4 regions of the Shewanella sp. MMG014 genome follow, and region 1 is predicted to be linked to each of the others. Evidence: predicted binding sites of a transcription regulator. Region 1 holds the regulator's gene; each other region holds the start of a gene.
What was found. Region 1 encodes sigma-54, which starts transcription at its own class of promoters, with help from an activator protein. Its sites were predicted from a motif close to GTTGGCACGNNNNTNGNNT; they were not measured.
Positions count from the first base shown of each region.

Region 2: a site for sigma-54 is predicted at 1,716-1,734, ahead of J8L86_RS01825 (YggN family protein). Genes of this name have one in related genera too.
Region 3: a site for sigma-54 is predicted at 1,860-1,878, ahead of J8L86_RS11635 (P-II family nitrogen regulator). Genes of this name have one in related genera too.
Region 4: a site for sigma-54 is predicted at 2,326-2,344, ahead of J8L86_RS12280 (TorF family putative porin). Genes of this name have one in related genera too.

Region 1 is NZ_JAGJDZ010000003.1:199,519-204,542, forward strand. It holds gene rapZ (RNase adapter RapZ) at 1-574, opposite strand, end outside; gene ptsN (PTS IIA-like nitrogen regulatory protein PtsN) at 571-1,014, opposite strand; gene hpf (ribosome hibernation promoting factor) at 1,017-1,304, opposite strand; gene J8L86_RS06135 (RNA polymerase factor sigma-54) at 1,329-2,813, opposite strand; gene lptB (LPS export ABC transporter ATP-binding protein) at 3,018-3,749, opposite strand; partial or broken gene lptA (lipopolysaccharide transport periplasmic protein LptA) at 4,007-4,489, opposite strand; gene lptC (LPS export ABC transporter periplasmic protein LptC) at 4,554-5,024, opposite strand, start outside.
Region 2 is NZ_JAGJDZ010000001.1:440,181-445,204, reverse strand. It holds gene trmB (tRNA (guanosine(46)-N7)-methyltransferase TrmB) at 1-70, shown strand, start outside; gene J8L86_RS01835 (50S ribosome-binding protein YggL) at 129-455, shown strand; gene glsB (glutaminase B) at 464-1,378, shown strand; gene J8L86_RS01825 (YggN family protein) at 1,862-2,692, shown strand; gene J8L86_RS01820 (LysR family transcriptional regulator) at 3,192-4,133, shown strand; gene J8L86_RS01815 (DUF885 domain-containing protein) at 4,775-5,024, opposite strand, start outside.
Region 3 is NZ_JAGJDZ010000006.1:153,419-158,442, forward strand. It holds gene J8L86_RS11625 (hypothetical protein) at 1-58, opposite strand, end outside; gene J8L86_RS11630 (ammonium transporter) at 214-1,464, opposite strand; gene J8L86_RS11635 (P-II family nitrogen regulator) at 1,475-1,813, opposite strand; gene J8L86_RS11640 (polymer-forming cytoskeletal protein) at 2,264-3,622, opposite strand; gene J8L86_RS11645 (response regulator transcription factor) at 3,849-4,469, shown strand; gene zapE (cell division protein ZapE) at 4,764-5,024, shown strand, end outside.
Region 4 is NZ_JAGJDZ010000006.1:320,203-325,226, forward strand. It holds gene J8L86_RS12260 (DUF4240 domain-containing protein) at 1-281, opposite strand, end outside; gene J8L86_RS12265 (hypothetical protein) at 440-793, shown strand; gene J8L86_RS12270 (response regulator) at 885-1,682, shown strand; gene J8L86_RS12275 (HU family DNA-binding protein) at 1,868-2,140, shown strand; gene J8L86_RS12280 (TorF family putative porin) at 2,436-3,128, shown strand; gene J8L86_RS12285 (hypothetical protein) at 3,479-3,661, shown strand; gene J8L86_RS12290 (hypothetical protein) at 3,692-4,087, opposite strand; gene J8L86_RS12295 (sodium:alanine symporter family protein) at 4,139-5,024, opposite strand, start outside.

The DNA.
Region 1 (5,024 bases):
CCCAATGTGGGTTTGGCAAAAAGCGGACATCAAACATAAAGTCGGCTTCAGTAGGCATACCGTGCTTGAATCCAAATGATTCAAAGTGAATGACTAATTCTTTATCAACACTGCCCATAAGAATTTGTCGGACTTGATCGCTCAAATCGTAAATATTCAGCTGAGATGTGTCGATGTAGTGATCAACCATTTTGGCGATTGGCTCGAGCAATCGACCTTCAAGTTGAATCGCTTCTTGTAATGAGATTTGATTTTTTGACAGCGGGTGTAATCGACGTGTTTCACTGTATCGTTTAAGCAGTACTTGATCATTGGCATTTAAAAATAAACTAATGATCGTGGTATCGTCGGACAACAAAGCGATTTGCTGCTCTAATACTTTGCCTTGCTCTTCGATATTACGCACATCAACACTGATGGCGACAAGTTCGTTATTTCCTTTTAGCTGCTCTAGTAGGCTGCCAATCAGTGGGAGAGGTAGGTTATCAACACAGTAATAACCTAAATCCTCTAACACTCTTAAAGCAACTGACTTACCTGAGCCCGATCGTCCTGATACGATGACAAGTTTCATGCAGTAATAACCTGATACAGTTCTGTAGCGTCATGACTCTTTCGAAGTCTTTTAAGGATGAGTTTATCGCTTAATTTCTCAGCCATACTTGATAACGTGCTTAAGTGTTGCTGACATTGCTCAGAAGGAACCAATAAGGCAAATAAAATGTCTACTGGCTTCTTATCAATAGCATCAAAGTCGATAGCTTCTTCACATTTGATCAAAATAGCGATCGGCGATTCAATGTCGTCTAAACGCCCATGTGGAATCGCAATGCCATTGCCGATACCTGTGCTACCCATTTTTTCACGTGCTATTAAACTTTCGAAAATAGCTTGTGAAGATAGAGTAGGGTACTGGTCAGCCATTAAATTGCTGATAAGTTCCAGTACCTTTTTCTTACTGCCCGGAGTGGCACAGGTAGTGCACGCCGGCTGCAGGATGGTGCGAAGTTCCATCGTTAGTGTTTAATTAACTTCTCTTTGTGTTTAATTACCTGACGGTCTAATTTGTCTATCAGGGCGTCAATTGCGACATACATATCTGCGTTTTGAGATACGGCAAAAACTTCACCTCCTTTGAGGTGCAATTTAGCTTCGGCAATCTGTTGTAACTTTTGTACATTGAGCACAACGTGAACATTATTGATCTGTTCGAAGTGACGTTCAAGCTTTGAAAACTTAGTTTGCACATACTCACGTAAAGATTGAGTAATTTCGATATGGTGTCCAGTCAGGTTAATTTGCATAGATCATCCTCCAATAACAAAGGCTTATAAGCTTTTGCGTTGGTTTGAGGGAGGGATGAGCATTGCTTCACGATATTTGGCGATCGTACGCCGAGCAACATTGATCCCTTGTTCTGCCAGTAGCGTCGCCATTTTACTATCGCTAAGTGGCTTTTTCTGGTTTTCTGCGGCGACCAGCTTTTTGATAAAGGCTCTGATTGCTGTAGAAGAACACTCTCCGCCATCATCGGTACTTACGTGGCTAGAGAAGAAGTATTTTAGTTCAAAAAGGCCGCGAGGGGTGTGCATATATTTTTGAGTTGTAACCCGTGAGATGGTCGATTCATGCATCTCTACCGCTTCGGCAATATCATTTAATACCATAGGCTTCATGGCTTCTTCGCCGAACTCAAAGAAACCTTGCTGGAATTGAACAATACAATTTGCCACTTTTAACAGGGTTTCATTGCGGCTTTCAATACTTTTAATAAACCATTTGGCTTCTTGTAAGTGACCGCGAATGAATTGGCTGTCAGCTTGATTGGCTGAGCCTTTTGCCATGGCCGCATATTGCTGATTTACGCCTATTTTAGGCATATTATCTGGGTTTAATTCAACGACCCAACGGCCATTCTTTTTAAACACTGTGACATCTGGGATGACGTACTCATCTTTGATTGGAGTAATTTGTAACCCTGGGCGAGGGTTCAGTGTTTGGATAAATTGAATCGCTTCGCGTAAATCATCTTCTTTAAGCTTGGTTTTACGCATTAGTAATCTGAAATCACGGCCTGCTATTAAATCTAGGTGTTCAGATATCAGTAATTTTACATTTTCTATGCAAGGGATTTCGCTTGGGTATTGTCCCAATTGAATCATCAAACATTCGCTTAAATTTCTTGCAGCGACACCCACTGGATCAAAATGTTGTACACGCTTTAATACGGCTTCAACCTCATCAAGTTCAATATCCTCAAGACCGAGTGCATCGAGAATATCTTCTGTTGATTGGGTTAAGTAACCTCTATCATCAATTGCGTCGATGATGGCTGTCGCAATGGCGAGGTCATTTTCAGAAAATGGGGTTAAGTTTTTTTGCCATTCTAAATGTTCGTACAAACCTTCAGTCGTTTCACCTTGAAATGGCATATCGTCATCACGGCTTACAGCGCCAGAACCTGAGTTAGGAGAGGCGGTGTAGACTTCATCCCAAGTGGTATCCATTGGTAAGTCTTCAGGCATGGACTCTTTCGTAAGTGACTCTGTGGTATCGACTGATGAGGTGTCTTTTTCTACGCTGACTTGGCTGTTATCGCTAAAATCGGTGTCAGTTTGCTGAGCATTGTCTTTGACTGGTTCTTTTGCTTTGGCAAACTCATCCTCAAGCTCAAGAAGAGGATTTGAGTCAAGTGCTTGCTGAATTTCTTGCTGTAGCTCCAAAGAGGAAAGTTGCAATAAGCGAATGGCTTGTTGCAACTGCGGGGTCATTGTCAGGTGTTGACCCATTTTAAGTTGGAGTGAGGCTTTCATTTACCGCTTATCCCTAATTGAATTTCATCATCGCGACTACAATGTTATGGGTCTAGCACTTTTGTAAGTGTTAGCTAGACTTTAACCGAACTTGGGTTCTACTTTGCCAAAAATTAGCGTTACGTTTTGAGTCTAGTGTATAACGCTAAAAAGTGGGACTGGTTGGCCGCGAAAATGCCATGCTTGTACACTAAAGAATGCTAACTATAGCTTGAATTGCTCACCTAAGTATACTGACCTGACTTGCTGATTGTCTAAGATCTCAGCAGGCGTACCTTCAGCAATTAAATCTCCGTGGCTGACAATATACGCACGCTCACATACATCAAGTGTTTCACGGACATTATGGTCGGTAATCAATACGCCAAGACCACGATTTTTTAGTTGTTGAATAATTTTCTTAATATCTATCACAGAGATAGGATCAACACCCGCAAATGGTTCATCTAATAAAATAAACTTAGGATTGGCGGCTAAAGCGCGTGCTATTTCTACACGTCGACGTTCACCACCTGATAGAGCCATACCTTGGCTGTCACGAATATGGGTAATATTGAACTCTTCTAATAAGTGCTCTAACTCTTCGATTCGTTGCTCACTCGATAAGGTTTTACGGGTTTGCAGCACTGCCATGATGTTATCGTGCACAGTGAGTTTTCTAAAAATACTGGCTTCTTGAGGTAAGTAACCAATACCTTTACGAGCACGTAAATGCATTGGGTCTGCAGTCAAGTCGTCAGAATCAATCAAAATACGACCTTTATCGCTTTTGACTAAGCCAACAACCATATAAAAGGTTGTGGTTTTACCTGCACCATTTGGCCCTAAAAGACCAACAATCTGACCCGTTTTAACGGTTAGGCTAACGTTTTTGACAACTTGGCGGCTTTTATAGCTTTTTGCTAAGTTCTCAGCTGTTAAGGTAATTTGTGTCATTATTGCTTTTGCTCTGCCGCAGGGGTCGTTATGTCTGCATTGGTTGAGTTTTGAATATCAGATTCTTGAGGGGTGACTGATTCAAGGAGGGCATCAGTGTTAGTTTCAACAGCATTTGCCTCAGGAGTCACTGTTTGATTCTCAGTTACATTGTTAGATGCATTGTCAGTCGTATCAGCATCTGGGTTATCAAGCGAATCATTATTTTCTAACGGCGCTTCGTCTGAGTTATCAAGTTCTTCGTTTTCTTTATTCAAGTCAGGGTAATTTTCTGGCTGAAAAATTGTGATAACTCTGTCTTTTCCTTCACCTGTGCTTTCAGCGATCAGTTGCTGTTTATCAATATTATAGCTAATGAGATTACCAGTAACCTGACTGCCTGCCTGGTCAAGTTTTGCATTGCCTTTTAAGGTTAAAATACTGGTCGAAAGCTCATATTTTATTTCGTTTGCACTTGCGGTACCGATACGGCCATCATCGAGTTCTTGTGAGAATGTGGCTGGATTACCTGTCGCAATCATGGTTTTTTTGCCACCTGATTCTTCACTGAATGCACGTAATTGATCGGCATTAATATTAATGGTGCCTTGCGTCACATTCACTGGGCCGAAGAAAATCACTTGGTTGTTTTTAATATCTGCTTTTTGGCTGACGGCAGCGACTTTAAGCTCTTGTTGTAAATCACCTTCTTTGGCATGAGCGCCGGTGACTGTCACTAAGCTCAATCCCATTAGGCTCATACCCAGAATACTTTTTCTAATAAAGTCTGTTTTCATAAGCTTATTGAGTGAAAATGTCAGTGTTTTACTTTGCTTCATATGTTCCTTCTACCTGACTTAAAAGCTCTAACTCTTCGGCATTTAAATCAGCATAAAGGCCTAAGCCTTGTATTTTAAAATCTTGTCCTGAGACATTAATCTGTCGATCAGACGTCATGATCATGGTATTTAAATCTAATGCAAGCATACTTGTGGTTAGCGATTGTACTGGTTCATTGATGTTTATTGCATCAATAATAACATTTTTTTCTAGCACCACTTTACCAGTTTCTTTATTAAGCTTGCCTAATTCAGCGGTTAATTGCCACTCAGCTTCGCCGTTTTCTGGATAGATAAGGTATACAGGCTCAGTGAATAGGGTTTCATTGGTTTGCTGAAAGTGTTCCATGTGTTTTGCTGACACCCGGCTTTGTACTAATCCTTGCTCGTTAAATTCTGTGCTTCGTAAGTCATTAGCGATGAATTCTGGACGCGCGGGATCGGGAAGCTTATTGGC
Region 2 (5,024 bases), on a different contig from region 1:
TAAATTTGAAGCTCGAGGCCATCGCTTAGGTCATGGTGTTTGGGACTTGATGTTTGAGCGAGTAAGCTAAGCTTATTCCTCAACTTGTTATAACAATATCTTCATTTAATACTAACTAGGATAAAAACATGGCTAAGAATCGTACTCGCCGTTTACGTAAAAAGTTACGCGTTGATGAGTTCCAAGAACTTGGTTTTGATGTCAACTGGACGTTCGAAGAATCAATTTCTGAAGAGGATATTGATAAAGCTGTTGACGAGTTTATCGATCAAGTTATCGAGCCTCGTAAATTAGGCTTCCATGGCGGCGGTCATAAAATGTGGGAAGGTATTATTGCAACGCAGCAAATCGGTAAATGTACTGAAGAAGACGTTGCTGCTGTGAAAGCATTTTGGGAATCGAAAAAAGTGCCTCAACTTGAAGTTAGTGCACTTTATGATATCTGGTGGGGCTAATATAGCCGATGCCTGAGCAAATATTGCTAGAACAAGTGGTCGACAAAGTTCGGCCACTTATTGGTTCTGGGAAGGTCGCAAACTACATACCAGCATTGGGTAATGTCGATCCGAATAAAATTGCCATAGCAGTCACCACAGCTGATGGTCAAACTGTGGGCGCTGGCGACTATCTTGAGCCATTTTCAATTCAAAGTATCTCCAAAGTATTTAGTTTAACTCTGGCGTTGAGTTTGTATTCTGAAGATGAAATTTGGTGTCGAGTAGGTAAAGAACCTTCGGGTCAGTCCTTTAATTCGCTTGTACAAGTTGAATTAGAACGCGGGATCCCGCGAAATCCCTTTATTAATGCCGGTGCTTTAGTGATTGCCGATTTGATTCAAGCAAGACAAAGCGCCCCTAAGCATCGTATGTTGGAAGAAGTACGAAAGCTTAGTGGTAACTCACATATTTGTTTTGACAAGAATGTGGCTAACTCTGAGTTCAAATTCAGCGCTAGAAATGCCTCTATTGCTTACTTAATGAAGTCTTTTGGAAATTTCGAAGGTAATGTTGATACGGTATTAAAAAGTTACTTTCATTACTGTTCATTAAAAATGAACTGCGCGGATTTATCAAAAGCGATGTTCTATTTAGCTAATCGAGGGAAAACCTTACAAGGTCATCAGTTGATTACACCTGTACAAACTCGCCAGCTGAATGCTTTGCTTGCTACATCAGGTTTATATGATGGTGCAGGGGAGTTTGCCTATCGAGTTGGTATGCCGGGTAAAAGTGGCGTAGGCGGTGGCATCATTGCTGTAATTCCTGGAGACATGTCCATTTGTGTTTGGTCACCTGAACTTGATCAAAATGGCAACTCACTCGCTGGCACACACATGCTAGAACACCTTTCGCAATCTCTAGGCCGCTCGATATTTTAAAAGCGGCTTAATGCTTTTTACTTCAATACGTCGTATTTCAAGTCTTTCCTCTTCAATACTTTCAGTCTCAATACTTTCAGTTTCAAAACTTTAGGTTTCAAAATCTTACGGTTCAAAATTTTCAGCCCCAAGACGGCTGAATTATAACCTGCTCTAATTAGGCGATCTTTATTCTGCTATCGGCGCAGAAAAGCGCTGATGAACTTATATTATTAATGTGTGAAATAAACCACTTTATGGTTAATCTCACGCAAACTGAGTAAACTTTTTTAGTAATCCCGCCTAATTCGTTGCTAGAATGTTTTCTTAATTGTTTGAAATATAATGATTTATCTATTTTGGCACGCTGTGTGCTTTATATGGATTAAGTAAAGCGTTCTTTAACTGGCGCTAAGTCACTTAATAGAGTTTTGGTTCACTTATTATTAAAAATACAGTCTAGTCGTGAAAGATTGTATTTGTTTAACAGCAAGGAAATGGCTAATGAAAACGTTAAATTATACCAACACAGGGTTACTTAAAGGCATTGCATTATCAGGATTAATTTTTACAGCTGGCGCCTTCAACCCTGCAATGGCTAAACTGTCAATTGAAGATCAGCAATGCAATGTAACCTTAAATTATGATGTGACGGTAGAACCGCAAAAACTACTCGTTAGTGAAAAAGGCCAAGAGTTATATCGTGTCGAAATGGGCGAATTATTTGTTGAAGGTAATAAAATTAAACTTAACGCTAAGCAACAAAACTTAGTGTCAGATTATTCTGAAGGCTTATCTAAGCAAGTTCCAGAAATTATCGATCTCGTTAATGAAGTCGTCGTACTTGCCACCGACGCTGTGAGTTTAGCGCTTACGCCAATTTTTGGTGATGCGACAGGGGCTAAGCTTGATGAAATGTTAGCAGGCATTCAAAGCCGCTTGGATGAAGCTGCTTATCAGCAAGGCGATAAATTCTATCTAAGAGCGACTGAATCATCAATTGAGCAAGCATTCAATGAAGACTTCCAGAAAGAAATGGAAGCGATGATAGAAAATTCTATGGGCAGTTTTATGATGGCCCTTGGTGCTGAAATGATGTCTTCAGAAGGTGGTAGCTTCGAAGAGAAAATGGACTCGTTCGGAAAGAAAATGGAAAAAATGGGCGAGGATATTGAGTTACAAGTTGCTGAGCAATCAGAAGCTATCGAAGCGAAAGCTGAAAAGATTTGTGAAGACTTTGAAGAACTTATGATTATAGAAGGTGAGATGCGCCAGTCTATCCCTCAGTTGTCTGATTACCAATTAGCAACATTAGATCACGAGTTATATGAGTAATTTATCTTGAGTGACTCTTTAAGCTTGAGTGAAGCTTAAGGTAATAACAATTACCTATTCTTTAGCGGTAATTATTCATTATCTTGATTGTTCAATTTATAGCATTGTTAAAATGTACCTGACCTTCCCCTGCAACCTTTTGCAGGGGCTTTTTCGTTATTAATCCGCTTAATCCCCTTATTCAACGACATTTCTAAGAAACTAATTATTTGTTCTGATAAAAAAATTGTATATTATAAATATAGAGCCATTTATAGTTTTTTTGGTATACTCCTAAAATTATAAAACTGAATTGCTAACCTATTAACTTATTGTTTTAGTTTTGGTTGGTTATTCAAGATAACGGATTATCTGTATTTAATTTCTTTTTTGGTGTTCTGTGTATTATTTTTACACTGCATTCCTGACTGATTTTTGCTCAGTTTTGTTTCGGGCAAGTTACAGTTATTTGCATACCAAAAACTATTTTTAATGTCGTAAACAGCGTAAGGCGACTCCAATGTTAGAACTGTTAGAACCTATTGCTATTTTTACTCATGTTGCCCGTGCTGGTAGTTTCAGCGCTGCAGCGAGAAGACTGAGTATATCTAAATCCAAAGTAAGTACTCAGGTTGCTGATCTTGAACATAAACTTGGGGTTCAACTTATTCAACGTACTACACGTAGTTTGAGTCTTACTGAGGCCGGGAACTTACTTTATATCCAAGGTGAAGAGCTGCTAAGAGATGCAGAGCAAGCCGTGGCGAGTGTGCACAATCTTAATGATGCTACTCGTGGTGTATTGAAAGTAGGTATTTCGCAGTCGTTCGGTACTATGCATATTATCCCTGCATTACCTGAGTTTATGGCTAAACACCCTGAGTTAGAGCTACAGGTTAGCTTATTGGATCATAAGGTTGACGTGGTCAGCGAAGGGTTAGATTTACTATTAACTATGTCTGAGCAATTACCTTTGGGCATGGTGGCACGTCCTTTAATGAAGTGTCAGTTCCTTTTAGCTGCATCACCTGAGTATATTGCTCAACATGGCACAATTTCTCGCCCAGAACAGTTAGTTGATCATAACTGTCTTGTATATCAAGGTGAGTGGCATGAACACAGTATGTGGCAGTTCAAGAAAGGTGAAGATTACTGTGAGATCGGTGTTTCTGGTAACTTCCGTGTTGATAATGCACCTGCACTTAAATCCGCCGCTGTCAGCGGCTTAGGCATTGCGTATCTTGCAAGTTACCTCATGGAAGACGAAATTGAGCAAGGGACTTTAGTTCCTTTACTACCTGATTGGCAGTTAACCAATAACTTACCACTTCAAGCGGTTTACCCTCGTCGTAAACATCTTGCACCAAAAGTCAGCGCATTCATTGACTTTATTAAGGGGCACATTGGTAGCACGCCATACTGGGATGCTAAATTTGATCACTTATACAAATTACGTAAATAAATACGCATATAAGGGTTAAATTACGTAAGAATATATGGAAACATTGTTCGAAATTTAAAATAAAGCCGCTCATTATTGTGCGGCTTTTTTATTTTTCATTAAAAAACAGGTGGTTAATTGTTTGTGTTTGAAAAATGTACAGTGTATTTTTTGTTTTGTAGCTAAAACAATTTAAACGGTACGACTTGAACTATGTTCTTAAATCAATACAATAGATTTCAGTTGATTCGGAATGGTTTGAGTCACGCATCTTGTTGAGAAATGACCCCTTTTCATCAAAATGTGCAAACCAGCAACTTCGCAAGTTTTGAATCACTGCTGGCAACGGTTTTAAAATTAGAACAATGCCGGCTTTGAAACCATCATCCTAGTTTATATTGGTTTACCCCAGACTTTGTGCTGGGGTTATTTTTATCTAAAATAACCTAGCTACAGTGTTAGGGTGTTGATTTCAAATAGTCTTACTTTGTTACATTAGCTGCTAATGTGAGATTGAGTGACTAGATTCTTCCTATATTCCTAACCCAGAATATAAAGCTATCTATTTATTCAGCCAACGGCTTGAATGTGAATTAGATAATATAAAAAAGCCACTGATATCAGTGGCTTTTTTGTCTTGAAAGAAAGCAGTCAGCGAGTTGTTACTTACTGGCATTTACCCAGTCAGTTACTTTCGCTTCTAATACATCTAGCGGTACAGGGCCATTTTCTAGGATCAGTGTGTGGAATTGGCGAATATCAAATTTATCACCCAATTGCTTTTTAGCATCTTCACGTAGTTCTAGAATTTTTATCATACCAACTTTGTATGCCGTTGCTTGTCCAGGCATTACAATATGGCGTTCTACCATTTTGATAGCGTCAGATTCCGCATTAGGTGTATTGTCCACA
Region 3 (5,024 bases), on a different contig from region 1:
CAAAGGGGTCAGATGATTTACGAACCACAACTTTACCCGCATGGCTTAGCGTAGTCATCGTTATTCCCGCAAGTGCTATAACACTAATAAGAAGCGTTAACCTAAGTGACTTAGCCATAGTGAGACCTATTCAAATAAGAGCATTGGTATTTCATCAGTATAACAAAAAAGCAGAGCTAAATAGCTCTGCTTTTATACACGATTTTTCAGTTATTAACCCGCTGATTTAATCGATACAAACTCTGGGTATGCATCAACACCACAGTCTGATGCATCCATACCGTTATACTCTTCTTCTTCAGTAACACGAATACCAACAGTTGCTTTAAGGACAAACCAAACAGCAAATGAAGCGGCAAATACCCAAGTGAAGATTGCTGCAGCACCAAATAACTGCGAGCCAAAGCTTGCGTCAGCATTTGATAATGGCACTAGCATTAAGCCTAGGAAACCACATACACCATGCACCGAAATTGCACCTACTGGGTCATCGATTTTAATGCGGTCAAAACCAACGATTGAGAAAATAACCACACCACCAGCAACGACACCGATAACTGCAGACATCAATAATGAAGGCGATAATGGGTCAGCGGTAATAGCTACTAAACCAGCTAATGCACCATTTAAAATCATGGTTAAATCAGCTTTACCCCAAACAATTTTACAAACAATGAGTGCTGATACTGCACCAAATGCGGCTGCAGAGTTTGTGTTAACAAAGATTTTTGCTACTGCTGATGCATTTTCAGCATCTGATACTAATAACTGAGAACCACCGTTAAAACCAAACCAACCCATCCATAGGATAAACATACCTAATGTCGCCATTGGTAAGTTTGAACCAGGAATTGGGTTTACTGCGCCATTCGCGCCGTATTTCCCTTTACGAGCTCCAAGTAACAGTACGCCAGCAATCGCTGCTGCTGCACCAGCCATGTGCACGATACCACTACCTGCAAAATCAACAAAACCAGCAGCAGAAATGAAACCACCACCCCATGTCCAGTATCCTTCAATTGGGTAAATAACACCTGTTAATACCACTGAGAAAAGTAAAAATGACCATAGCTTCATACGTTCAGCAACAGCACCAGACACAATCGACATTGCAGTAGCGACAAACACAACTTGGAAGAAGAAATCTGACTCAAGTGCGTGATCCGCATCGGCTGATTGTGACCCTATTAATGAACCAAATGAAGGTAACCAACCCGCTTCAACATTATCAACATACATAATGTTGTAACCGACAAGTAGGTACATGACACAGGCAATTGAATATAAACAAACGTTTTTAGTTAAAATTTCTGTGGTGTTCTTTGAACGAACTAAACCCGCTTCAAGCATGGCAAAACCTGCTGCCATCCACATCACTAACGCACCTGAAATCAAAAAGTAGAATGTATCTAGTGCAAATCGTAATTCTGTTACTGTTGTTCCTAACGCTGCTAACTCTTCCATTTCAGCCCCCTTATAATGCTTCGTTATCAAGCTCACCCGTACGAATACGGATTGCTTGTTCAAGATCAGTTACGAAAATTTTGCCGTCACCAATCTTGCCGGTGTGAGCTGCTGTTGTGATAGCTTCAATTAGCATGTCTAAATTTTCAGATTTTGTCGCAATTTCTAATTTTACTTTAGGAAGAAAATCAACTTGATATTCTGCGCCACGATAAAGTTCTGTGTGACCTTTTTGACGTCCAAAGCCTTTAACTTCAGTAACAGTCATTCCCTCAATGCCCATTCCTGCAATTGCTTCTCGGACATCATCCAATTTAAACGGCTTGATGATAGCGCTGACGAGTTTCATCTCGACCTCCAAAAGTGTGATTGTTATAAATTTGTTTGCAATAACAATTCAATCATTAGGCCAAACTTGTAAGATAATGTTTTTGTTGAAATATTTAATTTATTGCAGTCAATAACCTCAAACTTTCGCACCATATAAGTGCAGCGCTATTTCGGTGCGCACAAGATTAGCGCATCCTTCTCGTCTCCAAAATTGACTCAAAAGAGCTATTAATTCATTCGTGTTCTAATAGAAATAAGCACTCAATAACAATTGAAACTCCAAGAAGAAAAGTAAACTTACGGATAAAAATCAAAACAACGATAGATTAAAGGATGGGCTAAAGAAGTTGGTATGTTGTCAAAATCTGAGGAAAAAAAGCGTTGCGCCGAGTGGTATCACACTGGGTTTCAGGCATAAAAAAGACCCTCAAATGAGGGCCTTTAAACATGTAAAATTAAGCTTTAAGGCTTATAAATTGCCCGCTGTTGTCGTTGCTTCTTCAGTCGCTTCAGCCGCTTCTGTAGAGTCAGCTCGCTCTTCTGCTAATAAATCAGCAAGTAGGCTATCAACTTTTGTTTTGTCATCTTCAACTGACGCTGCAGCACTTTCGACAATATCATCAGCTTCTGTATTGATGTCGGCAGTCAATTCACTGTCAACGCCTTCTAGTTCTGCTAATAAATCAGCTTGTTCATCAGCCAAAGTCTCATTGATAGACTCATCAACACTGTCAGAAGACGTTTCGCTAACATCTGCAACAAGCTCTGTCGCCGCTTCAGCTTCAACGGCTTTAGCTGCTGCAGCTTGATCTAGCTCAGCGAGGGCTGTTTCAGCATCAATAACTTCAACTGCTGCAGTAGTTTCAACGTTGGCAATACTTGCATCTTCTACTGCTGGTTCAGATTTTGCTGATTGCGTGTTCGTCGTTGAATTAATTTTCGCCATCAAGGCTTCGCCTAATTCAGGCTTTATAACTACTGCACCAGCTGCCGCTGCAGCTAATACCACACCGGCAACAACAAATTTAGTCGCACCTGATTTCTTTTGTTGCGCTTTTTCTGCTGCTGCTTTTGCCGCTAACTGAGCTTGAGGATTTGGTTGTGGCTTAATCTCAAGTTTTGACATCGGCTTAGGCGCTGGCATTGGTTCGCTTTCTGGCACGCTATTTAATGGTGCAGGAGTACGAATCTCTTGTGCTTGAGCCGGTTTTTCTGACTTGACATCAGTCTTAACTGTCATTTCATCAGCGACAAACTCTGGCTTAATCTCAGGCGTTACATCAGGCTTTATTTCAGTTTTTACTTTAGGAGTGTCAACAGCAACGTTAGTAATAGGCTCGGCCATTACGTTAACATTACTCACTTTTGCAGCCTGAGCTATCGGCGCCTCTGCAATAGGCGCTTCAGGCTTTGGGGATGCGTAAGCCGGCTCATCATTAAAAGGTTGAGAATAAGGAGCAACAGGCTGTTCATCAGCTGCTAGCTCAGGTAATACACCTTGCTCAGGGCCTTTAGTTCTTGCACCTAAGAATTGACCACCATCATAAATTTCCATTTTATGACTCGAAACATCACCTTCAACCACACCAGAGCTTACGATAACGAGACTGTTACAGTGTAATTTTCCTTTGAAAACACCACAAACACGTAACTCTTGACAGTAAAGTTCACCGTCAATTTCGCCACCTACTTCAATTTTAACTTGGTCTGTTGAACGAATAACACCTTTGACTTGACCAGCGATCAAAGCAGGTCCTTTTACCGTCATTTCTCCATCCAATGAAGTCTCGGGACCGATAAAAGTCACCCCATTTCCTTTGTTATTCATACCCAGCAGTATCCTTTTATTATAAATTTTCGACTTATAGTAAACTAACTAATTAAAAACAACAAATAACATTGCATTTACATAAAATTCACCTTGTAAACATTTCGGATCAATTAAATTGCTAACTCATCACTTATTGCTGGACACTGTGATTAAGAATAATTATTATTCACGAACCTATTGTTAAGGATCTTCAATAGTCGAGTTTTATAAACAAGGATGTGACATGATTGTATCGGATATTTTTTTAGGTGAAATACCTGAAAGTTTGACCCAACAGCTTTGCCAGATTACTGAACTTTTAAAGTGTAATACCATTAGCCACGACCCGCTTAACCTCCAGTGGCAACAAGCAGAGCACCACAAAAAAATTCTACTGCACTATGTCAGTGATCCCAAATTACACATCCCTAACTTATCGGCAGAATTACTTGCAGACGGCAAACATTTGGCTTTTTGCCCTCAATTGACCTCTGACACTGAAAGTTTGCTCATCGCAAATGGGTTTCATGGTGGACTGTCTTTTGATGCATCGATTATTGAGATCATCGAAGCCTTTAAGAATCTGGACAACAATAAATTGTATTTCAGTCATGATGCGATGTCTCATTATATTCAATCAAGAAACCGCCAACCTATTACACAACGTCAAACTGAGCTACTGTCATTAACCACCAAAAAAGAACAGCAAGTGCTGTCTTTGGTTTGCCAAGGCTTATCTAATGAGCAAATTGCAGCAAACTTAAGTATTTCGATTAATACAGTCAAAATGCACATTCAAAACATTTTCAAGAAAACAAATGTTTCAAGCCGTGGACAGCTTTCTTACGTCTTTACACAAGTGTGATTTAGGTTAGTCGCTTATATAGATGTCTGACGTACTAACGGAGTTTACGAAGTTGATCGCGTTATAGCTGCCGATTGGTTTTAGCACTTTCTTATTCTCGTCTTATGTCGCTCGATATAGACAAGATAGTAATGAAGCCTGAACCATGGGTATGCCTATAAGGGTAGCAAACGACTTCAAGTTGTTTTTCAACTCGACGGCTCACACATAGCGCAAGTTATATTTCCCTTAAATACTTGAGCTTGTTTTTAATTGATATATTGTGACTCATAAACCAATCAATATGGTCTTGGCGTGACAACAACGTTATTAGAACTCTATCAAAGTAAAATAGCACAATCTCAATCATCTCAATCATCTCAATTGCGATTACACGATGATGCTGAACAGCGTACAGCGCTACTTGCCCTCAACGAGCTATTTATTCAACTCCAACATAATGTGAATGTTAATGAAGAAGTAGCAGAACTCGGTGATACCAGTCTTCAGCAGCAAGCTGCCAAAGGTGTTTACCTTTGGGGAGATGTTGGTCGTGGTAAAACATTTTTGATGGAT
Region 4 (5,024 bases), on a different contig from region 1:
TCAGCAATCACCTTGTTATACCAGTCTTCACCCAGAGAAAGTAAAAAGCCTCTAAACTCTGCGAAAGCATAATCAGAATCACAACCTGTGATAATGTACGCCGCTCCCCATATATTCCAATGATAACTACGGCGCATCTGCTGTCCGAACATTTTATCAAATGCGGCTAAAGCGTCATCATCAAGCTCGGTTAGCTTAGCCGTCAGTTCACTGTGGCACTGCTGCTCTGATTGTTGCGGCTCAGTACGCGTCACTAAGTCCCAAAATTCAGCTTCTGTCATGTCACTTTTCCTAATCTTTTTGGAAACTATTCACCAAAATATCTCAACTCGCGTTATTCTACACCACAACGAACTCATTGCTTTACTATCAATAACAATACCTCATGACTAAATTCAGTACCGTTAACAATTCGCTCCCTCGCAGACTGATCATATTGATGGCATTTTACGTCTTATTGTCTATTCTGGCTTTGCTACGTTCATACGCCATTCAAGGAATCGATCTGTTTACGATTGGCGTAATACCAGTGCTATTTGGACTCGTTAAACGCACTCACTGGGCCAGTTTAGTGTTAAAAATATACCTCGCAATCCAAACATTGGCGATGTTAGCTTTATCCACAACAGCTATTATTGCCTATCAAATCACCCCTGAAGATGTAAAAGTCGAATTCAACGGAGTGAGTATACCTGTACCGGCTATTGCACTGAGTGCGGTGCTCATTTTGGGGTACCAATATTGGGTCGCGTTTAGCCAAAAAACCACGCAGTATTTGAAACCTGATTGTTAATGTCTTGTGCAAGAATAGCTATATTCACGTAGAAGCTTAAGGTAAAATGTGCCCATAAGACGCATTTATAATAAATAAGAAGAAGTCATTTATGGGCCACCTATCCCCCAGTGAACTATCAATTTTATTGCTAGAGCCTTCAGATACTCAGCGTAAAATTATCACCGCACGCCTACAACAAGAAGGTGTAAATAGCATTCAAACTGCATCAAGTATCACTGATGCGAAAGACATTATCTCAAGACATACTCCTGATTTAGTCATCAGCGCTTTACACTTTTCAGATGGCGAAGCAACCGACTTGCTCAGTTTCATCAAGCAAAGCACTCAATTTAATGACATTCAATTTATGCTGGTCTCTAGTGAGTGTCGACGCGAACAACTTGAAGTGTTCAGGCAATCAGGGGTCGTCGCCATTCTACCGAAACCATTCGATGCCGATCACCTAGCGACTGCGCTCAATTCAACCATCGATTTAATCAGCAACGATGAACTGGATTTAAGTCATTTTGATGTACAAGATATTCGTACATTAGTGGTTGATGATAGCCGAATGGCACGTAATGTCATTAAGCGAACCATTGGCAACTTAGGCATTAGAATCATTAGCGAAGCTGAAGATGGGGCGCAAGCAATAGAACTCATGCAGCAACAGATGTTTGACCTAGTCATCACAGACTACAACATGCCGAGTGTCGACGGTCTAGCACTGACCCAATATATTCGCAATGAAAGTCAGCAATCCCATATCCCAATATTAATGGTCTCATCTGAAGCCAATGATACACATCTTAGTAATGTATCAAGTGCAGGAGTGAATGCACTTTGCGATAAACCTTTTGAGCCTAAACTGGTTAAGCAGCTGCTGTATCAACTATTAGAAGATTAATTTTACTGTGGCACTCGTCATTTTCGCCCCAAAAGCTGGGCAAAGGGGTCATTTACGTCGTAAATGTCACCAAAATGCCCTATTGCTACACATTTATCAGATAAAATGCTTTCAAAGCCCCATGGCTTATGGCATGTTAATCTAGTTTTAAATAAACACATCTATGGAAAGCAGAGAATATCAACATGAACAAAAGTGAATTAATTGCAAAAATTGCAGAAAATGCTGAGTTAACTAAAGCAGAAGCTGGCCGCGCACTAAAGTCTTTTGAAGAAGCTGTTACTGAAGCCATGAAAAATGGTGACAAAATTTCTATCGTAGGTTTTGGTTCTTTTGAAACCTCTGTACGCGCAGCTCGTACTGGCCGCAACCCACAGACTGGCAAAGAAATTCAAATTGCTGAAGCGACTGTACCAAAGTTCAAAGCGGGTAAAACATTAAAAGATAGCGTTAACTAAGATTAACTGCTTGAAAATAAAACCTCCACTTCGGAGGTTTTTTTATGTCTATTGATCACCTTTCTATTAGAAATCCGACCCAAAACTGCACAAAAAAAGTGCACCCCTGCCTCAATACCATGCAACATTTTTGCTACATCATAGTGCGAAAGAACATAAACCATTAATAGTAAAGCATTTATAAACATGGCACATCATTAGCAATAACTCATACAGATGAAATCAACATTGAACCTTGCTGCCCGATAATCAAGCAACAGGTGAAATGAATAATAAAAACTTTGAGGGAATGAAAATGAAAAAAACCTTATATAAAGCTATTGCGCTATCTACAAGCTTATTATTATCTGGTTCTGCATTAGCAGAAGTCACCGGTAATATCGGCGCGACGTCAAACTACCTATGGCGTGGTGTAAGCCAAACTGATAACGGTGCAGCTGTACAGGGTGGTATTGATTATGCCGCTGATTCTGGCTTTTATGTCGGTGGTTGGGCTTCAAACGTTGATTTTGGTGATGGCACAAGTTACGAGTTAGATATTTACGCAGGTTACGGTGGTAATATCACTGAAGATTTAAGCTACGATATTAACTACCTTTATTATGCCTACCCAGATTCTCCTGGTAGTGTTGATTTTGGTGAAGTCACTGTTGGTTTAGCATGGAAATGGTTAGATGTTTCTTATTCACACACTGTCAATGGCGGCGATGATATTGCTTCTGATCCACTTGATTCAAAAGACATGATGTATGCACAAGCTAACCTCACATTCCCACTAACTGAATCACTGTCTTTAGGCGTGCATTACGGTTATTCAGATGGCGATATCATTACTAGCTGGTATGGTACTGATAGCTACTCAGAATACAATGTATCGTTAAGCTCTGATACTGATTACGGTACTGTTTCATTTACTGCATCTGATACAGATTTAGATGATGACGACGCAAAAATTGTACTAGGCTACTCGTACAGCTTTGGTTTATAAGCCATAGTCATTCAATCTGGCACCAATACGAACTAGCTTAGGTCGGCATCGTGCCAATTGTTACACCTCAAACGCCACTCTAATGAGTGGCGTTTTTGTGTGTCAAAGAAACTTTTTGATAACTGCGTTAAGCAAAAAAATAAATAACTGCTACATTGAATTTATAGGAGTAAGTAAACCTTTGGGTGCAATTTGAATGCATATTCTTCGTGGTTGTTTTACAGGAATATCGTAAGCTTCAGCGCTCAATACCCATGATATCAAAGCACGGCTAAAGGCTACCTTTGATATTTACAGCTTATTTGTCACACAGGGACACCACAAATAAGCATGAAATAGAGGGTAGAATAATGGCTAATATTACTGAAAGCATTCCTAACGATACAGAAATCGACGCAATGGTATCACCAAGAAATAAACGTTCAGCTGAAATTATTGAACGAAAACGTCAAGTTAAACGACGCTTAGATGACTATCTTGAACAAGCAGAATTACGTAAAAGTTTAGGTGACGACTTAGAAGATGATTTTTAAACTTCACTTAACCTTACTTAGCTTGCCAAATTAATCCCACGACTTAAGGTAATACGCTAAGCCTGTGCACTCCAGATATACTGTGCAAGTCGGATACTTCTGCTCACCACATTCAGTGATAACCAGTGCATTGCCGCCCCTATCAGCCGTTTGACCTCTTAAATCGTTTTTCAATGCGCTTAGACTTGGAATCGGATAACGCAAATGATCTGCCGACACACTGCAAAAAGAAGTAAACACTTCACCTAATGGGTCGTTTTCGTGATTATAAAGTTCACTTGGTGAATACAAATCAACGGTTGAAGCCTCAACCTTAGCGACTACATACTCTTCTGCATTGGTGCGAAATTTAACGCCATTACAACCAGCAAGCACGACACTCAGCAAACAGATTGTATATACGCTTATAATGTTATCTATCTTCATAAAATCCCTTTTTGTTGGCATACACATCCCAGTGTATGCCTAATCCATTTTTTATCCTTGCGCATTTAACTGCTTTTGTTTAGCAAAGTATTCACGGGTTAGTGCAAATACCACAGGGCTTAACAATGCTAATGCAATCAAGTTTGGAATAGCCATCATGGCATTTAATGTATCTGCAAGTAACCAAATAAACTCAAGCGAACTCACAGCACCAATCGGTACCACTAAGGTCCAAATTAATCTAAATGGCTTGACGACTTTATCACCAAATAAATACTGCATGCATTTTTCACTGTAAAAGCTCCAACCTAGGATGGTCGTAAAAGCAAATACAGCTAATGCAACGGCAACAATATAATTTCCCATAGGCAGTGCATGTGAAAACGCAAAGGATGTTAACGCAGCGCCTGTTTCACCCGAAGTCCATGCTCCCGATACAATAATAGCCAAACCGGTAATCGAACAAACAATAATCGTGTCGATAAACGTACCTAACATCGCCACTAAGCCTTGTTTAACAGGCTCATTGGTTTGCGCAGCAGCATGGGCAATAGGCGCACTACCTAAGCCAGCTTCATTTGAGAACACACCACGAGCGACACCAAAACGAATAGCAGCCCACACAGCGGCACCTGCAAAACCACCTTGGGCAGCTACAGGGTTAAATGCACTATGAATAATCAACTGAAATGCGGCTGGTACTTGGTCAGCATAAACAACTAACACGGCTAAGCCAGCTGTGATATAAAATAGGGTCATTAAAGGGACAAGTTTACCGGCAACGTCTGCGATGCGTTTGATACCACCCATCAATACAGCACCCACAAGCACCATCAGCACTAAACCAGTAATCCAGTTAGGCACACCAAAGTTGCTGCTCATTGCGTCAGCAACTGAGTTGGTTTGCACAGTGTTACCTATACCAAAACCGGCAAGA